DNA from 4 places in the Rhodococcus sp. 077-4 genome. Region 1 is predicted to be linked to each of the others. Evidence: riboswitches for the same ligand, from Rfam matches in the RefSeq annotation. Region 1 holds a riboswitch; each other region holds the start of a gene.
The links. A riboswitch is a leader RNA that binds a small molecule or an ion and turns the genes downstream of it on or off. The one in region 1 is predicted to bind S-adenosylmethionine.
Positions count from the first base shown of each region.

Region 2: linked by a shared signal. The riboswitch ahead of ACNEOT_RS06435 (ABC transporter substrate-binding protein) and the one ahead of ACNEOT_RS05750 (aminotransferase class V-fold PLP-dependent enzyme) in region 1 are both predicted to bind S-adenosylmethionine.
Region 3: linked by a shared signal. The riboswitch ahead of ACNEOT_RS06380 (amino acid ABC transporter permease) and the one ahead of ACNEOT_RS05750 (aminotransferase class V-fold PLP-dependent enzyme) in region 1 are both predicted to bind S-adenosylmethionine.
Region 4: linked by a shared signal. The riboswitch ahead of ACNEOT_RS11615 (bifunctional o-acetylhomoserine/o-acetylserine sulfhydrylase) and the one ahead of ACNEOT_RS05750 (aminotransferase class V-fold PLP-dependent enzyme) in region 1 are both predicted to bind S-adenosylmethionine.

Region 1 covers NZ_JAJPWC010000001.1:1,184,649-1,189,144, forward strand. The annotation lists gene ACNEOT_RS05745 (Pls/PosA family non-ribosomal peptide synthetase) at 1-1,802, opposite strand, end outside; SAM riboswitch class IV at 2,007-2,122, shown strand; gene ACNEOT_RS05750 (aminotransferase class V-fold PLP-dependent enzyme) at 2,177-3,508, shown strand; gene ACNEOT_RS05755 (hypothetical protein) at 3,661-4,164, shown strand; gene ACNEOT_RS05760 (YbaK/EbsC family protein) at 4,173-4,496, opposite strand, start outside.
Region 2 covers NZ_JAJPWC010000001.1:1,314,662-1,319,157, reverse strand. The annotation lists gene ACNEOT_RS06445 (ABC transporter permease) at 1-369, opposite strand, end outside; gene ACNEOT_RS06440 (ABC transporter permease) at 362-1,342, opposite strand; gene ACNEOT_RS06435 (ABC transporter substrate-binding protein) at 1,347-3,008, opposite strand; SAM riboswitch class I at 3,181-3,274, opposite strand; gene ACNEOT_RS06430 (hypothetical protein) at 3,331-3,639, opposite strand; gene ACNEOT_RS06425 (hypothetical protein) at 3,758-4,273, opposite strand; gene ACNEOT_RS06420 (hypothetical protein) at 4,359-4,496, opposite strand, start outside.
Region 3 covers NZ_JAJPWC010000001.1:1,303,483-1,307,978, reverse strand. The annotation lists gene ACNEOT_RS06390 (ABC transporter substrate-binding protein) at 1-177, opposite strand, end outside; gene ACNEOT_RS06385 (amino acid ABC transporter ATP-binding protein) at 220-1,017, opposite strand; gene ACNEOT_RS06380 (amino acid ABC transporter permease) at 1,014-1,874, opposite strand; SAM riboswitch class I at 2,096-2,193, opposite strand; gene ACNEOT_RS06375 (WhiB family transcriptional regulator) at 2,394-2,714, shown strand; gene ACNEOT_RS06370 (HAD-IIA family hydrolase) at 2,743-3,558, shown strand; gene ACNEOT_RS06365 (isochorismate synthase) at 3,558-4,496, shown strand, end outside.
Region 4 covers NZ_JAJPWC010000002.1:508,596-513,091, forward strand. The annotation lists gene metX (homoserine O-acetyltransferase MetX) at 9-1,154, opposite strand; gene ACNEOT_RS11615 (bifunctional o-acetylhomoserine/o-acetylserine sulfhydrylase) at 1,151-2,500, opposite strand; SAM riboswitch class IV at 2,672-2,794, opposite strand; gene ACNEOT_RS11620 (MFS transporter) at 3,147-4,289, shown strand; gene ACNEOT_RS11625 (ABC transporter substrate-binding protein) at 4,304-4,496, opposite strand, start outside.

The DNA.
Region 1 (4,496 bases):
CGTGACGTCGGGGCGACCTCACGCGGAACGGCCTCGACGACGGGCTTCAGATCGTCGAGATACTGCGCCAGTGACCCCAGCCGCGGGTGGTCGTAGAGCTGCGCGACGGTGATCTCGGGGAACCGCTCGCGCAACGCCGTCACCAATTGCGCGGCCGACAGTGAACCGCCGCCGTTGGCGAAGAAATCGGCGTTCTCGTCCGAGACCTGCGCGCCGAGGATGTTGGTCCACAGTTCGGCCACCCACCCCGCCGTGCCACCGAGCGAGGACGCTCCCGACATGCCGGGCAGGGGCCACGGCAATGCATTGCGATCGACCTTGCCCGAGGTGCGCGTCGGCATCTCGTCCACGAGAGCGAGCCTCGGCACCAGTGCCGCGGGCAACTGCTCGGCCAGCAACTCGCGCGCCGCCTCGAGATCGAAATTCGGGTTGGTGCTGGCGAGATACCCGACGAGCACCGAGTTTCCGGCCGCTGTCTTGCGGATGGCTGCCGCCGCACCACCGACACCCGGAAGTGCTTGCAGCGCATTGTCTATCTCGCCGAGCTCGATGCGGCGACCGCCGAGTTTTACCTGATCGTCGGCACGGCCCTGAAACAGCAGGCCTTCGAGCTCGAGTTTGACCAGATCGCCACTGCGATACGCCCGCTCCCAGCCGAGAGAGGCCATGGGCGCGTACTTTTCGGCGTCCTTGGCCGGATCGAGATACCGCGCGAGTCCGACGCCGCCGATGACCAATTCACCGACCTCGCCGATCTGAACCGGAGTGCCGGAGCCGTCGACCACGGCAAGGTCCCACCCGTCGAGGGGGAGACCGATGCGGACCGGTCCCTTGCCGTCCATGATCGCCGCGCACGCGACGACCGTCGCCTCGGTGGGGCCGTACGTGTTCCAGACCTCACGGCCCTCGACGGCCAATCGCTCGGCCAGTTCCGGCGGGCAGGCTTCGCCGCCGAAAATTAACAGCCGCACCGCTTCCAGAGCGACCGCGGGCCACAGCGACGCCAGCGTCGGCACCGTCGAGACCACACTGATGTCCCGCGAGACGAGCCATGGACCCAGGTCGAAACCGGACCGCACCAACGACCGCGGAGCGGGTACGAGACACGCACCGTGGCGCCACGCCAGCCACATCTCCTCGCACGACGCGTCGAACGCCACCGATAGGCCGGCGAGCACACGGTCACCCGGTCCGAGGGGATCCTTCTGCAGGAACATGCGCGCCTCGGCGTCGACGAACGCCGCCGCGTTGCGATGACTCACGGCGACGCCCTTGGGGGTGCCGGTGGAGCCCGAGGTGAAGATGACCCACGCGTCGTCCTCGGGGGTTGGCGGTTCGGCGTCGTACCGAGGAACTTCCTGTTTGGGAGCTGTACCGGCCGCGATTCCGCCCGCAGTGACGATGGCCGTCACCTTGGCCTCGCCGAAGACCAACTCGGCCCGCTCTTCCGGATCGTCGGCGTCCACCGGTACGTACGCAGCTCCGACGTTCAGGATGGACAGGATGGCGACGTAGAGCGAGAAGGAACCCGACGGCATGCGGATGCCGACGCGATCGCCGCGCCGGACACCGGCATTGGCGAGCCACTGAGCACCCTCGGCGATGTCGTCCAACAATTCCGAGTAACTGACCGAGACGGTGCCGTCATCGATCGCGGGAGCGTCGGGAAAGCTGTGGGCAGTCGCGCGCAGAACGTCGATCAGCGTCCGCGGGGGTGGGGCGAGAGACGAGCGAAGGTACGGTGCGGGCGCTGCCGTGACCTCGGGATCTCGGGTTGCGGAATGGCTATCGGATTCGTGCACAGACAACCGGGTGTCCTTCGTGTTCGTGGGGCGGTGGAGCGCATCTGGAACCGTGGCAGGGGAGCCGCAGCGTCGTTGGTTATCTCATGTTCGGTTGGCCGGAAGGTGAACGGACGCGCCTTCCCATCGCGGGAATCTTACTGGTGTCGAGGAGCAAGTCTCGGCTTGACAAACCCACAGAGAGTTTGCGAGTGTCTTCTCCACGGTCACGAGTACCAGCATCAAGCCCCGGCTAGCTGGTCGGCAACCCTCCTCCGCGGTGGGGTGCTCCGGGTGACGACCAGGCTGTTGCCGGAGAACCGGTGCGGCAAGCGCGGACTCGTTCACGAATTCCTTCGGTTGCGGGTCCCTCGAACGTGAGGGCTTGATCTGTCATGACATCTGTACTTTCCCGCCCCTGTGCTCCTTTTGCCCCTGTTTCGGGCACGGATCTCCAGGTACCGCTGGTGCAGGGCGGCACGTGCACCTACGCCAACTTCGACTACGCCGCGAGCGCGCCGGCTCTGGTTGCGGTGACCGACCGGATCGCGGAGCTGCTGCCGTTCTACTCGAGCGTGCATCGCGGTGCCGGCTACGCCTCGCGGGTCTCGACGGCGGCGTACGAGAAGGCTCGCGTGACCGTGGCCGATTTCGTTGGTGCACAAGTAGATTCGGTGGTGGTGTTCACTCGCAACACCACCGACTCGCTCAACCTGCTCGCCGCCTGCGTGCCGGGCGAGACCGTCGTGCTCGATATCGAACATCACGCGAATCTGCTCCCGTGGCGTGATCGACGAGTGGTGGTGGCTGCGTCGACCCTGGCCGAAACCATCACTCGGCTCGACGCGGAGCTTGCCGCGAAACCCGCTGCGCTACTGGCGATCACGGGTGCATCGAACGTCACCGGCGAGGTCCTGCCCATCGCCGAACTCGCAGCGCTTGCGCATCGACACGGCGCGCGCATCGCGGTGGACGGTGCGCAACTGGTGCCGCACCGCCGGGTCGACATCGACGCACTCGGTGTGGACTACCTCGCGTTCTCCGGCCACAAGCTGTACGCCCCGTTCGGCGCGGGAGTGCTTGTGGGAAAGCGTGATTGGCTCGACCTCGGTGAGCCGCACCTGGCCGGCGGCGGCGCGGTGCGCAGCGTGAGCATCGACCACACCGACTGGGCTCCGGCACCGCAGCGGCACGAGGCGGGTACACCCAACGTGCTCGGGGTCGCCGCACTCGCCGCAGCCTGCGAGGCCATCGCGGGCTTCGACGACGACGAACTACAAGCCCACGAGCGCGAACTGTCTGCTCGATTGCGCGACGGACTGGCGGCCCTGGACGGCGTCGAGCAGTTGCAGGTGTGGGCCGACGCCCCCGACAGTGTCGGCATCGTCACCTTCACCGTCGCCGGACGCGACCCCGGTGAGGTCGCCGCGTACCTCTCGGCCGAACACGGAATCGGTGTGCGTGACGGAAAGTTCTGCGCACATCCGCTGCTGGGCAGGCTGGGGCATACGGCCGGCGCGGTTCGCGCCAGCATCGGACTCGGCAGCTCCTCGGCCGATGTGGACCGGCTCGTCGATGCCCTCGCCGGCCTGGTCGAAGCGGGGCCGAACTGGCACTACGCAGAGGATGCGGGCTGGTGGAATCCGGTGCCCGACCCGCGACCGTTCCCCGAGCTGGTGGATGGGGCCGCCGGGGTTGGATCCCCGTGCACCTCCGCAGACAGTTAGCATGGCGACATGACCGTGAGTGTCGTGTGGACGGGTAACCGCCACTGGTGCAACAGATACGTGGATCTGTGCCGCACTGCGTCCGGGTCGTGTTCGAGTTCGGCTCCACTCCGACCGAATGCGTTCACCGACTTCTAGAACCAGGACCACTCATGTCGCACAACTTCACCCGCGTTGCCGTCGAATTCGACAGCGTCTGGACCGAACTGACCGTCGCAGCGGATGTGAACATCATCCGAATCCAGGCCTCCGACCTGCGAGAAGCTCAGCAGCAACGGGCTCGTCTGCGGGCCGAAGCGGTCGAGCGCGGTGAGTCGGCCGAGAGCGTTGCGGTGTTTCTCGATCTGGAAATCCACATCGCTGCCGACGCGCGCACGGCACGCCGAGAGTTCGCGGGGCTGAATGCGCCCGCCAACCCGTCGTCCATCCGCTACATCGGTACGCCGTCGGGATTGGCCAGTCTGATCTCCGACGTCACCGCCGCCGACGTGGCGGACGGTGTGACGTTGCAGGTCCACGACGATGCCGATCGACAGGCGATCTTCATCGGCTCCGGAGTGCTGCCGCTCTTGGGATCGCGCGGCACGCGGTTCGACGTCGACACCGTCGACGCGATACTCGGCGCACCGCAGATCGCCCCGACACTCGCGTCCTGAGCACTCGGTCAGGTGACGTCGATCGCCAGACCTGCAGTGATGCGGACCAACTCGGTGAACGTCGAACGGAAGATCGTGTTGACGTGACCCGCCGCCGCCCACACCTCGGCGTGGGCAGCCAGATCCTGGTCGACGAACGTGTCCAGGTTGGTGGGATGGCCGACCGGGGCTATGCCACCGATCGGCTGGCCGGTGGCATGCTTCGCCGTGTCGAGATCGGCGCGTGTCAACGTGCCACCGAGGCGCTCACCCGTGTGCGCGAGATGGACGTTGTGAGCTCCCGACACCAGTAGCAGCACCGGCTCGTCGTCGAGCAGAAACACCATCGACTT
Region 2 (4,496 bases), 130 kb from region 1:
GCCGACGGCACCCGAAACCAGCCCGATCACCGATCCGACCACCAACGCGATGCCCACCGCCAACAGCGTTGCCGTCAGCGACAGGCCGGAACCGTGGACCACCCGGGTGAAGACGTCGCGGCCTATGTTGTCGGTGCCGAACCAGTGCGCCGCACTCGGTGCCTGGAGCTTGTCGGCGGGCACGCCCACCAGCGGGTCGCCGCTCGCGAAAACGGACGGGAACAGCGCGAACCCGAGAGCCAGCAACAGCACGAGCACGGAGATGCCGAGCCACACATGCTTCAGCACCTCTCGGCGACGGCGAGGGGGCACGGCTATCGGCTGCGGCTCGATCTGTACCGCTGGTTCACGAATCAGTGTGTCAGACATGAGCTTTCTCCGGTTCTGCGCTTGCCTTCGCGGGCTTGTACTCACGCACGATGCGCGGATCGATCAGCGGATACAGCAGATCGACAGCGAGGTTGACCAGGACGAAGACGAGCGAAGTGAGAACGACGATGCCCTGCACCACCGGAATGTCCTGAGCCAGCACCGACGTCTGGGTGAGCCGCCCCACCCCGGCGCGCGAGAAGACCGTCTCGACGACGACCGAACCGGCCAGCAGCGTGCCGACCAGTACTCCGGCGATAGTGAAGGCCGGGATGGACGACAGGCGCAGAACGTGTCGCGTCTGCACGCGGAGACGTGACACGCCCTTGGCGCGAGCAACATCGACGAAGGGCTGCTTCCACGTCGTCGTCATGCTGGTAGCGAGCACTTGGGCTATGACTGCACCGGTCGGCAGGGCCAACGTCACGGCCGGCAGGACCAGCGACGCGACGCCCGCGTCTCCGAATGCCGGGAACCAACGCAGGCGGAACGAAAACAGTTGCAACAGAAGCAGACCTACCCAGAAGGTCGGCACCGCCACCCCGAGCGGCGGGAGCGCGAACAGCAGGTTCTTCAGCCACGCCGTCTGTGTGTATGTCGCGGCGTAGGCCAGCGCCGTCCCGAACACGACGGCAAGCACCAATGCCGACCCGGCCAGACCGAGGGTGCTGGGCACGGCATCGAGGATTGCCGTCGTCACGGGTTGGCCGGTGGCGATGGACAATCCGAAATCGCCCTGCACCGCACCGACCAGCGAATGCCAGTACTGCACCCACACCGGCTGATCGAGGCCGTAGCGGGCCTGCAGTTCGGCGACGGCCGCAGCGTCCACCGGAGTGCCCGAGCCCGCCGAGTCAACGGCAAGACTGACCGGGTCCGAGGGCAGCAGGAACAACACGACGAACGAGATGGTGAACGCAGCCCACAGCACTGCCAGTGCCTGCAGTACTCGCTGCCCGAGGTAGCGGATCATGGCCCTACTGCCCGCTCAGCCAGGCATCGAAGAACTGCAGCCGCGCAGATGCCTCGAACTTCAGATCCTGAACCTTGGAGCCGACACCGACGGCCTGAGAAAGTTCGACGGTGGGAATCCACAATCCGTTGTCGAGGATCTGCTGCTGCGCAGTGTCGAGAATCTTGTCTCGCGCTGCGACGTCCGTCGTCGACAGTTGTTCTGTCAGAGCAGTATCGAGCTCCGATTTCGACGGGCGAGCATTGAGGTTGCGGCCGTCCACTGCAAACGACGTGCGCAGAATGTCCCCGTCGGCTCGGGTGCTGTTGTAGTAGGTCGAGTCGTAGTCCTTGGTTCCCTGTCGCGCCGTCGCCTCGGACGTCGACACCAGTTCGAGCTGCAGGTCGACGCCCACCGCACGCAGCTGCTGTTGGGTCAGTTCCAGAATTGCCTGGTTGCCCGCGAAGACCGCCGAGTACATGACCTTGAAACTGAGCTTCTGCCCGTCCTTTTCGCGGATCCCGTCTGCTCCCGGCACCCAGCCTGCAGCATCGAGCAGAGACTTCGATTTATCGGGGTCGTAGGTGACATCGGCGAGAGCGACGTACCCGGGAGTCGAGCTGGCGAGCGTGCCGGTGGCCGGCTTGAAATCAGGCCCCAGGACGGTGTCGACGAGTTCCTGACGGTTGATCGCAGGCACCAGAGCGGTTCGCACCGCGGGGTCCTGCAGAGCGCCGCGGGTGACGTTCGGCTGAATACCGAAGGGAACACCTGGATTCGACGTCGTCAGGATTCGGCCACCGGTTGCCTCGATCTGTGGCGCGTCCTGCGGCAACGCGTCGCTGACTGCGTCGAGCTGATCGGACGACAGGCTGCCGGTACGAACACCGGACTCGGGCACGATGGTGAACTCGATACGGTCGAGGTACGCCTCGCCGTCGTGGCCGAATGCCGAAGAGCCCCAGCTGTATCCGGTTCGCTTCGCCAAGGATACGGAGCGATCCTGCTGGTAGTCCGCGTACGTGAACGGTCCCGATCCGATGTTGGTACCCAAGCACCGCGATTCCGCCGACTGTGCGGAGGTTGCGGGGGCTTGAATGCCGAGCTGGGCCGTCGAACTTGCCTGCAGGAACTGTGCATTGGGTGCTGCGAAGTCGATTCTGAACGTGACCGGGTCGACAACCGTGGTGCCCTGATACCCGGTCAGATAGCTGGCCGCGAGCGGCGCTTTCGCCGGCCCGACGGTGCTTACGATGGCATCGAAGTTCTGTTTCACCGCGGCGGCGTCGAGCGCGGTGCCGTCACTGAACGTCACACCGTCCTTCAAGTGGAAGGTGAACGACTTCGCGTCGGGACTGACGTCCCAGCTCTCGGCCAACCACGGCTCGATGGCACCGGTCTCCGGGTTCTGGTCGGTGAGCGAATCGACCACCTGGCGGGTGACGTAGATCGTCTGATTGGTGCCGGCCTGCGCGGGATCGGAGCAGGTCGGAGCGCCGGACAAGCCGTAGCGCAACGTCCCTCCAGGCTGCGGCGGGCCGGCGTCGGCCGCCGAGGTGGTGGCAGCGCCGGCGCAACCGGCAAGCAACGTGGCGGTTGCGGCGAGGACGCCGGCCGCCAAAAGAGCAGGGCGAGTGGACACGTGGGTGTCTCCGATATCTGGTCGATCGCACGACGACTCCCGCATCCGGGCCACGTGTGCCCAGGAAGGAGTGCGTGCAGATGAGGTGAGGTGTCGAGAACGAGCAGTGACGAAATGTCAGCTAGGACAGTTCGAACCGTTCAGACGGCACAGATCCACATGGAGACGGCGAGAACCGTTGACGAAGCCTGCGGCAACTCGGGTATTCACGTGCGTTCCTCCATCGTTCCCGGCGGTAGCACCCTCACCCGACGAGCGGGGGGTTGCTGCGACGTCATAGAGCCAGGTCTCTCGGTCGCTCTGGATGGTCCTACGAAAGCGATACTACGAGAGGATGGACGCGGTTGCCAAGTCGGGCTGCCTCGAGTCAGTCACCCATGTAACCGGTATCAGGGTTGATCTGTCCGAGGAAGTCGCGAATCGACTCGCGATGTTCGTCGATCGAGAGCGGCGGGAAAACGGACGGGCAGTTCGCGCGATCCTGAATGCTGGGAAATGCCGCGGTGAGCGTGCTCGAATAGCCGTACCCAGAATTCGGGCCGGACTCCCAGGTGTAGTCGATAGTGTTCGGTTCGCCCGGACGTCTGCGCACCGTGAACAATTCACCGTCGACAGTCAGGACGAAGGGGCCGTCGTTCTCGGCCGGTAAGGGCTCGTCGACATCTTCGTGCGGCATCCCACCATCCCCCTCGATCGATATCGGTTGTGAACAGAGGACACTCGGCGGACGCCCTGGTCGCACCAAAGGTTGAATCGGCAACGCGCTTTTGCAGTAGCCGGTAGCGCGAACACAATCACGCGACAGTGAAGCGCACCGTGTTACCGGCCGGGTCGGGTAACGTCGTGTTGAGCGGGGAATCCGTAGTGATCGTCAAACCAGCTCTGCCGGAACCGATGTCGATCGGAATCTGCTTCGTCCACTCGCCGCTCTCCGGAGGCGCAGCACCGACCACGGCCGAATTCAGGTGAACCATCCACGTGCCTCCGGTCGGCTTGGCACCGCTGTACGGGTCCACCCACGGTGCGTCGAAGTTGTTCATGTTCACGAATACGGTCAGCGGACAATCGCTGCTGAAAAACGTCCGCCAGGTCAACGTGACCACCGCAATACCTGGTCGATTGTGCGGAGTGTAGACGTCGCCACTCACCTCGCCGGCGCACGGCAGGGACAACTCCCGCCCGAGTGAAATGTTGTGCGGAAACGGCGTGAATTCCTGGTGATGGGCCGACGCCACGCCTGGAGCGCCGAGGAGGGCCGCCGCGAGGGCGCAGCCGACAACTGTGGTTCGCACGCTCCAGGATCTGTTCACGAACAGGACATTACGGTAGAACCGTCCATGGAGGCGGGCACTGGTCCTTTGCCGACTCGACCTTCTACTGGTCGCCGACGATTACTCAGGGCGAAACGTAGAAGCTACCGATACTCGGGATGGTGAATACCTGGCCGAGATCGCCGAGTCGGTACTCTCCCCGCACGACGACCTGACCTGCGCCGGTCGCGACAGCAGCGCGGTCCGGACTCGCGTCGGTGAT
Region 3 (4,496 bases), 120 kb from region 1:
GACCTTGTCCACGTGGATGCGGCCTGCTTGCTCGGGAGAGAGGTCGTAGGTGGTGCCGTCCGAGGCGGTGATGGTCTCCTGCGCTGCAGGCTCGCTGCAGGCGGTGACACCGAGTGCAAGTGCGAGGAGCGCCGAGGCGACCACAGTGAGACGTCGGGTGGATCTGATTGCGGACATGGGTCTTCCTCGAATTGTCGGAGATGAAGGTGTGTATGCGATCTAGAGGACGTGCGCGAGAAACGCTCTGGTGCGCGCCTCGGTGGGACTGTCCAGCAGCGCCGCAGGTGGTCCCTGTTCGACGATCAGGCCGTCGTCCATGAACACCACCGTGTCGGCGATCTCGCGAGCGAAGCCGACCTCGTGCGTGACGATCACGAGCGTGGCTCCGTCTCGGGCGAGTCCTCGAATGACCTCGAGGACCTCTCCGACCAGCTCTGGATCGAGCGCGGAAGTGGGCTCGTCGAACAGAATTACTTTGGGACGCAATGCCAGTGCGCGCGCAATGGCTACACGTTGCTGTTGCCCGCCGGAAAGACGTCGGGGGTAATCGTGTGCTTTCGCTCCGACGCCGACGCGCTCGAGCAACGCCAGAGCCTCGGGTTCGACGTCCGAGCGCTTGCGCTTCTGCGCGGAAATCGGCGCCTCGATGACGTTTTCCAGCACCGTCAGATGCGGAAAGAGGTTGAAGTTCTGGAACACGAACCCGATCTGCGAACGCTGACGCAGGATCTCGCGGTTGCTCAGCTCGTGCAGCTTGGCACCCTTGCGCTTGTAGCCCACCAGCTCGCCATCGACCCGAACGGTGCCCTGGTCCACCTTCTCCAGGTGGTTGAGGGCGCGCAACAAAGTCGACTTGCCGGATCCGGACGGACCGATGATGACGGTGACCTCGCCGGGGCGGACGGTCAGGTCCACTCCTTTGAGGACTTCGAGGGGACCGTAGGACTTGTGCACGCCGCGTACCTCGACGGCGTACTGGGTCTCGGACGTGGGAGTGGTGGCGTCGAGGGTGGTCATCGTGTCGCTCCTCGCGGGGCGAGGGTGATCTCGGCCAGTTTCTGACGCAACTTCTGGATAGGGGTGAGCTCGATGTTGCGGACAGCGCCCTTGGCGTAGTGCCGCTCGACGTAGTACTGCAAGACGGAGAGAATCGAGGTGAGGATGATGTACCAGACCGTGGCGACCATCAGGAGCGGCACCACTCGTCCGCTACGCCCGTACACCACCTGCACCTGGTAGAACAGTTCGGCGATGGCCACGACAGAGACTATCGATGTGCCCTTGAACAAGCTGATCACCTCATTGGCGGCGTTCGGCAGAATTCCCCGCATCGCTTGGGGCAGAACGATTTTGAAGAATTCACGACGCTTCGGAATTCCAAGGGCCGCAGACGCTTCCAGCTGTCCCTGGTCCACCGAGATGATCCCACCCCGGACGATCTCCGCCGAGTAGGCTGCCTGGTGCAGAGCAAGTCCGATGATTGCGGCTGTGGAGCCGCTGATGACGTTGTTGACACTGAACTCGAAGAAGCTGGCTCCGAACGGGATTCCCAGCGACAGCGTCTGATACAGATAGGCGATGTTGAACCAGAACAGCAATTGCACGATCAACGGGATGGAGCGGAACGCCCAGATGTAGAACCAGGAGATCACCTGCAGCACTGGGTTGTTGGACAGGCGGGCCACCGCGAGTGCGATTCCCAGCGCAAACCCGATCAGGGTGCCCCAGAACGTGAGCTGGATCGTCAGCCACAGCGCGGACAGGATGGACGGTGCCGCGAAGTAGTCGGCGAACGTGCCCCAATCCCAGCCCGGGTTGGTGGCGAAACCATGCAGGAACTGCGCGGCCACAACGAGAGTGGCGATGCTGATCACCCAACGCCAGGGATGCCACTTCCGTGCGACGACGAGTTGCTCGTCGGGGATGTCGACGAGTTCGTCGACCGCAGGTATGTCGGGTCGGGCCTGAAGTTGAGTCACCGGAGCCGCCGGGACGGATGGGCAGCGATCATCGCTGTGGTGCCTTTCGAAAGAGTGGACTGTGAGTACGCGAATCGGTCAGACGGGCGTACTGATACAGAAGTTCATCTCTGGTGCCTCCATCGGCCCTGGCGGTAGCACCCACACCTTCGATGAAGAAGGGGGTTGCTGCGACGTCATCGAGCCAAGGTCTCTCGGTCGCTCTGGATGGTGTCAGAAATGTATAGACGTGGACATTGAAAAGTCAAGTGCACGTTGGCCTTCGAGTTTCTATCACGTCGAGCGAAATGGTTGCGCGCTGTAAATTGCTGTGACGCATCGCCTCCGAATCACGATGATCCGAATCATTGCCGAATCGGTCGCGTCTCGCGATCATCGAACGAGTCCACAACCGATCGAGGGAACGGGGCAGCGATGTCGAGGAACAGCGCGATTGCCATGATCGAGCGCGGGATTTCGCCTGCCATCGAGTCATGGGACTGGCAGACCGACGCGGTGTGCCGCGGGCAGGACTCGGAAATCTTCTTTTCCCCGACCGGCGAGGGACGCTCCGCCCGTCGTGAACGTGAGGAGCGCGCCAAGCAGGTGTGCGCCGGCTGCGGTGTCGTCGACGCGTGCCGACGTTTCGCGCTGGCAGCCAACGAACCGTTCGGAGTGTGGGGCGGCACCACCGCTCGCGAGCGGCAGGTACTGCGAACCGACTCCCGACGCGCCGAGGAGCGCCGGGCGAGTTAGCTCCAGTCCACGAGTCGACGGTCGGCAGATGGTTCACAATGGTGAGGTGAGCGAAACCGAGAAGCCTCAGCAGTGGACGTACCTGATGGACATGGACGGCGTTCTGGTCCACGAGGATCATCTGATACCCGGTGCCGACACGTTTCTCGCTGAGCTGCAGGCCAACGAGATTCCGTTCATCGTGTTGACCAACAATTCGATTCGTACCCCACGTGACCTGCGGGCACGCCTGGCGTTCACCGGTCTGGACATTCCGGAGAAGTCGATCTGGACCTCGGCCCTGGCCACCGCGACGTTCCTGGGCAATCAGCGGCCCGGTGGCAGTGCGTATGTCGTCGGCGAGTCGGGTCTGACCACCGCACTGCACGACATCGGCTACACCCTTACCGACTCCAGCCCCGACTATGTGGTGCTCGGCGAAACCCGGACGTACTCGTTCGAGGCCATCACCACTGCCATTCGCCTGGTCGAGAAGGGTTCGCGCTTCATCGCCACCAACCCCGACGCGACCGGTCCGTCGCGTGAGGGCTCGCTGCCGGCCACGGGTTCGGTTGCTGCCCTGATCACCAAGGCCACCGGCAAGGAGCCGTACTACGTGGGCAAGCCCAACGCGTTGATGATGCGTTCGGCGCTGCGTGCGATCGGCGGGCACTCGGAGAACACACTCATGATCGGCGACCGAATGGACACCGATGTGCTGTCCGGCCTCGAAGCCGGGTTGCAGACCATCCTCGTTCTCACCGGCATTTCGACGATCCAATCCGTCGAGCAGTATCCGTACCGGCCGACGAAGGTCCTCGATTCCGTCGCGGACCTGGTGGGCCGCACACAGAACCCGTTCTGATGAAGCTCGAATTCGTACTCTCCCGGCAGGATCACCACGTAGTCGGGCTGGGAGTGCAGCAGACCTTCACCGATATCGCCGACGCGGTGGCCGCGGTGCGGGAGGGCCGAAACGTCGTCGGCGCACTGCCTTTCGATATATCCGACGCCACCGCCCTTATCGAACCGCAGGAGTTCTATCGCCTCGATGGGCCGTGGGCAACCGTGGACGCTCTACCGTCGCTACCGTCGATCACCGTCACCCGGCAGGTTCCCGATCCGGACGTGCACGTGCAGCGGGTGCGAGATGTCGTCGCGCAGTTGAAAGCCGGTGTGGCCGAGAAGATCGTGCTCGCTCGGGCCATCGAGATCTCCGCGGATACACCCATCGAGCCTGCCTCGATGCTGAGCTCGTTGGTCACACGAGATCCGTTGGGCAACGGCTTTCTGGCCGATCTGTCACCCGCGGGCAAGACGGGCAGACATATCGTCGGTGCGAGTCCGGAGCTGCTCATTCGTAAGCGCGGCAACATCGTCAGCTGTCACCCGTTCGCGGGAACTGCTGCGCGTTCGACCGATCCGGTCGAGGAAGCACGCATTTCCGCGGCGTTGGCCGCGAGCGCGAAGGACCAGGCCGAGCATCGATTCGTCGTCGACGAAATTCGCGCTGCACTGATGCCGTTCTGCGAGACGCTCGAGGTGCCCGAGTCACCGCAGTTGAGCTGCACCCCGCAGCTCTGGCATCTCTCGACGCCCATCGTGGGAACACTGGCCGACCCCGCAACCTCCGCGCTCGACCTCGCGTTGGCGCTGCACCCCACCGCCGCGGTCGCCGGAGTCCCTCGCACTGCGGCGATGGACACGATCACGGCAGTCGAGGGATCCCGCGGCTTCTATGCCGGAGCAGTCGGGTGGACCGACGGCAGCGGCGACGGCGAGTGGATGGTGACCATTCGCTGC
Region 4 (4,496 bases), on a different contig from region 1:
ATGCCGTGTCAGCGCCGTCCGAGGCGGGCAAGCTCCATCGTCTCGGCCAGCAGTTTCGCCACCGAATCGGCCTCGGTGAGAAAGCCGTCGTGTCCGTCACGCGACTGGATCACTTCGAGTCCGCGGCACTGAGGGAGTTCGCGAGCGATCTCTTTCTGCAGTCGAAGCGGATACAGGCGGTCGGAATCGACACCGCCGACGATGGTCGGAACCGTGGCGGTCGCAAGTGCTTCGGCTACCCCGCCGCGCCCACGGCCGACATCGTGACGGTTCATGGCCTCGCTGAGAAGAACATACGTGGCCGCATCGAATCGATTGACCAGCTTCGCGGCCTGATGCTCGAGGTAGCTCTGTGCGGAGTATCTGCCACCCGCCCATGGATCCTCGTCGTTCTGCGGTGAGTTACCGAACCGAATGTCGAGTTCACTTTCGGTCCGGTACGTCAGATGCGCGATGCGGCGCGCAATGCCGAGTCCGGCCGAAGGCGAAGTGCCGGTGCCGTGGTAGTTGCCGCCGAGCCAGCCTGGATCGGCCTTGATCGCCGCGATTTGCGTTGTCTGGGTGCCGATCTGGTCGGCTGTCGCCCTCGCACCGACCGCAAGGATCAAAGCGGCCGCCACTCGATCGGGGTAGCCGACGATCCATTCGAGGGTGCGCATTCCGCCCATCGAGCCACCGACGACTGCCGCGAACCGCTCGATGCCCAATGCGTCGGCAACGGCAACTTCGGCAGCGACCTGATCTCGGATCGAGATGTCCGGGAAGCGAGATCCGTAGGGGGTGCCGTCGGGCGAGACACTGCTCGGGCCGGTGGTGCCACCGCAGCCGCCGAGCACGTTGGTCGCCACGACGCACCACTCGTCGGTGTCGATGGGGCGACCGGGCCCGACCATGCCGTTCCACCAACCGGGCAGAGCATGATCGGCATCCGGCGGACCGGACACATGTGAGTCCCCGGTCAGGGCATGCTCGACGAGAACGACGTTGCTGCGGTCGGTGGCAAGTTCGCCCCACCGCTGCACCGCCACCGTGACCTGGGAAATCCGAGAGCCGTTTTCGAGATCGAGAGCACCGATGTCGATGAAGCCCAACCGCCCGTCCGGAGGCGGAAGAACCGCCTCCGGACGAACGCCTGCGTCGCAGCTGTGACTCAAGACGCCGCCGCGCTGAAGCCGACCTCGAGATCGGCGATGATGTCGTCGATCCCTTCGATACCCACGGCCAAGCGAACCAGGCCGGGGGTCACGCCCGATGCCAACTGCTCCTCCGGAGTCAGCTGGGAATGCGTGGTGGACGCGGGGTGGATGACGAGTGAACGCACGTCTCCGATGTTAGCGACGTGGCTGTGCAGCGTGAGTGCGTTGACGAACTTCTTGCCGGCATCGACACCACCCTGCAACTCGAACGCGATGATTGCGCCCTGACCCTTCGGCAACAATTCCTGCCCGCGCTGGTACCACGGGGACGATTCGAGTCCCGCGTAGTTGATCGAGACGACGTCGTCTCGACCGGCGAGGAAGGCGGCGACCTTCTGTGCGTTCGACACGTGCCGCTCGATCCGCAGGCTCAACGTCTCGAGACCCTGGCTGATGAGGAAGGCGTTGAATGGGGAGACCGCTGCGCCGATGTCACGCAAGAGCTGCACGCGTGCCTTCAGTGCGAACGCGGGTGCACCGAGATCGGCGAAGACGACGCCGTGGTAACTCGGGTCTGCGGTGGTGAAGTTGGGGTGACGGCCCTGCGTCCAGTCGAACGTGCCACCGTCGACGATGACGCCGGCGATGGCCGTTCCGTGTCCACCGAGATACTTCGTCGCCGAGTGCACCACGATGTCGGCACCGTGCTTCAACGGCTGAAGCAGGTACGGCGTTGCCACGGTGTTGTCCACGATCAACGGAATGCCGTTCTCGTGTGCCACCGCCGAGATGCCCGGGATATCGAGAATGTCGTTCTTCGGATTGGAGATCGACTCGCCGTAGAACGCCTTGGTCGACGGCGTGATCGCTGCGCGCCACTGCTCGAGGTCATCGGGATCGTCGACGAACGAGACGGTGATGCCCAGCTTGGGGAGCGTGTAGTGGAACAGGTTGTACGTACCGCCGTAGAGCCGCGGGCTCGAGACGATGTGATCGCCTGCCTCCGCGAGGTTGAGAATCGCGAACGTCTCGGCGGCCTGACCGGACGACACCAGCAGAGCTGCGACGCCACCTTCGAGGGCAGCGATGCGCTGCTCGACCACGTCCTGCGTGGGGTTGATGATGCGGGTGTAGATGTTGCCCGGCTCCGCGAGTCCGAACAGTGCGGCGGCGTGGTCGGTGTTGTCGAACGTGTACGAGGTGGTCTGGTAGATCGGCAACGCACGAGCCTTGGTGACACCGTCCGGGGTCTGGCCCGAGTGGATCTGCTTGGTCTCGAAGCTCCAGTCGGCGGCGGGATCGGTGAACGGATCCTGGGTGGGTGCTCCGGTGGCGTCGACGACGTCAGGGGTGGAATCGGTCATGGCTGGTGATACTCCGTTTTCTGAGACGAGTCTGTCTGAGACGAATCGAATGTCGAATGAAGCTCGAGAAGTCGAGCGCTACGGGGCGTATCGGTACAGCAACACATGAGAGAACCTCCTGACAGGCTTCGGCCCCTGGGGACCGAAGGTTCAGTGGGTCCGCTTCCTGCGGACCCGCGCTTGTCGATCCGGCACTCGCGTGCCGGATCGGCCTGGTCGTTCACCCGGGGCACCCCACCGCGGTTGGAGGGTTGCCGGCCAGCAAGCCGGGGCTCGATGCTGGCACTCATGACCTGGCGAAGATCTTAGCGGGTGACGGCACTCCACCGGAACAAGGGCACACGCTCGGAGTTCGGGGCAGCTCGAGCAGATGCTCGGGTGAGGACAATCACCGTGCCGCGACTCGAAAAGAAGTTGCCAGGGGGAAGACAATGATTCGGTCGGCTGTTCTTCTACTCGGTCGGTCTCTGCTGAATCGATTCGCCGAGCCGCCGTTCTCCTTGTTCACATCCCCGATCCACACGAAAGTTGTTCCGCTGTGACTGTCACCGATTCCGCTCTTTCCCGTGTCAGCGCTGTGCGCGGCAAGGTGTCGAGTGGTCTGAGTGTCAGTCATCGACCGCACTCGACCCGCCGCAAGCTCGCGATGCTGGCCCTGTCGATCGGCGGCTTCGGGATCGGCACCACGGAATTCGCGTCGATGGGTCTGTTGCCGGACATCGCGACGACGATGGGGATCTCCGAGCCCTCGGCCGGCCACATGATCTCCGCATACGCGCTCGGTGTCGTCGTCGGCGCGCCGACCATCGCGGCCCTGGCCGCCCGCGTTCCCCGCAGAATGCTGCTGCTGGCGCTGATGGTGGCCTTCACCCTCGGAAACCTCGGCACCGTGTTCGCGCCCAGTTTCAACGAGCTGGTGGCCTCTCGATTCGTGGCAGGGCTGCCGCACGGCGCGTACTTCGGTGTGGCTGCTCTGGTGGCCGCCCACCTGGCCGAGCCGGGCAAGCGAGCCAAAGCCGTCGCGATGGTCATGATGGGACTTTCGGTGGCCAACGTCGTCGGCGTCCCGGTGGCAACCTGGATCGGCCAGGCGCTGGGCTGGCGCAGCGCCTTCACGCTCGTCGCAGTCATCGGGGCACTGACCGTCACCGCGCTCGTTTTGTGGATGCCGCGTCTCGACGCGATGCCGACCACCAGTCCGATCACCGAGCTGGGTGCGCTGCGCCGGGGCCAGGTGTGGATGACCCTGTTCGTGGGCATCGTCGGATTCGGCGGCATGTTCGCGGTGTACACCTACATCGCATCGACGCTGACCGACGTTGCCGGTCTTGCCCGCGCATTCGTTCCTGTCGCCCTGATGATCTACGGACTCGGAATGGTCGCCGGAAACTACGCGGGCGGCTGGCTCGCCGATCGATACCAGCTCAAGGGCACCTTTGTCGGGCTGGCCGCCACCGCGGTATTCCTGGCGGTGTTCGTCGTAGCGGCACACAATCCGGTGACCGCGCTGCTCCTGGTCTTCCTGATCGGCGCGTCCGGTTCGTCGGTGGTCCCCGGCCTGCAGACGCGACTGATGGACGTGGCCGAGGACGCCCAGACACTCGCCGCGTCGCTCAATCACGCGGCATTCAATCTTGCCAACGCGATCGGAGCGGCAGTCGGTGGTGCCGTGATCGCCGCCGGATTCGGCTACACGGCACCGGCCGCTGTCGGTTCCGGTCTGGCAGTGGCCGGCCTGGGCGTTCTGGCCACCGCGATGTGGATGGACAGGCGCTCCGCCGCGAAGTAGGCGACCTGGTCCTGTCAGCCGGTGATCGTCGCTGCCGTTCCGCCGAGTGCCTCGGTCAGCGCCGGGGTCAGCTTGTCGATGACGTACGGCAGGCTCAGCACGCTGGTGAAGTAGATTGCGCCCGCCGTCACCCCGTCGGTGAACACGAGGTTGCCGTCCTGCACCGGTTCGAGGGCGTTGTACACCGCTTCCTTTTCGAGCTCGGTG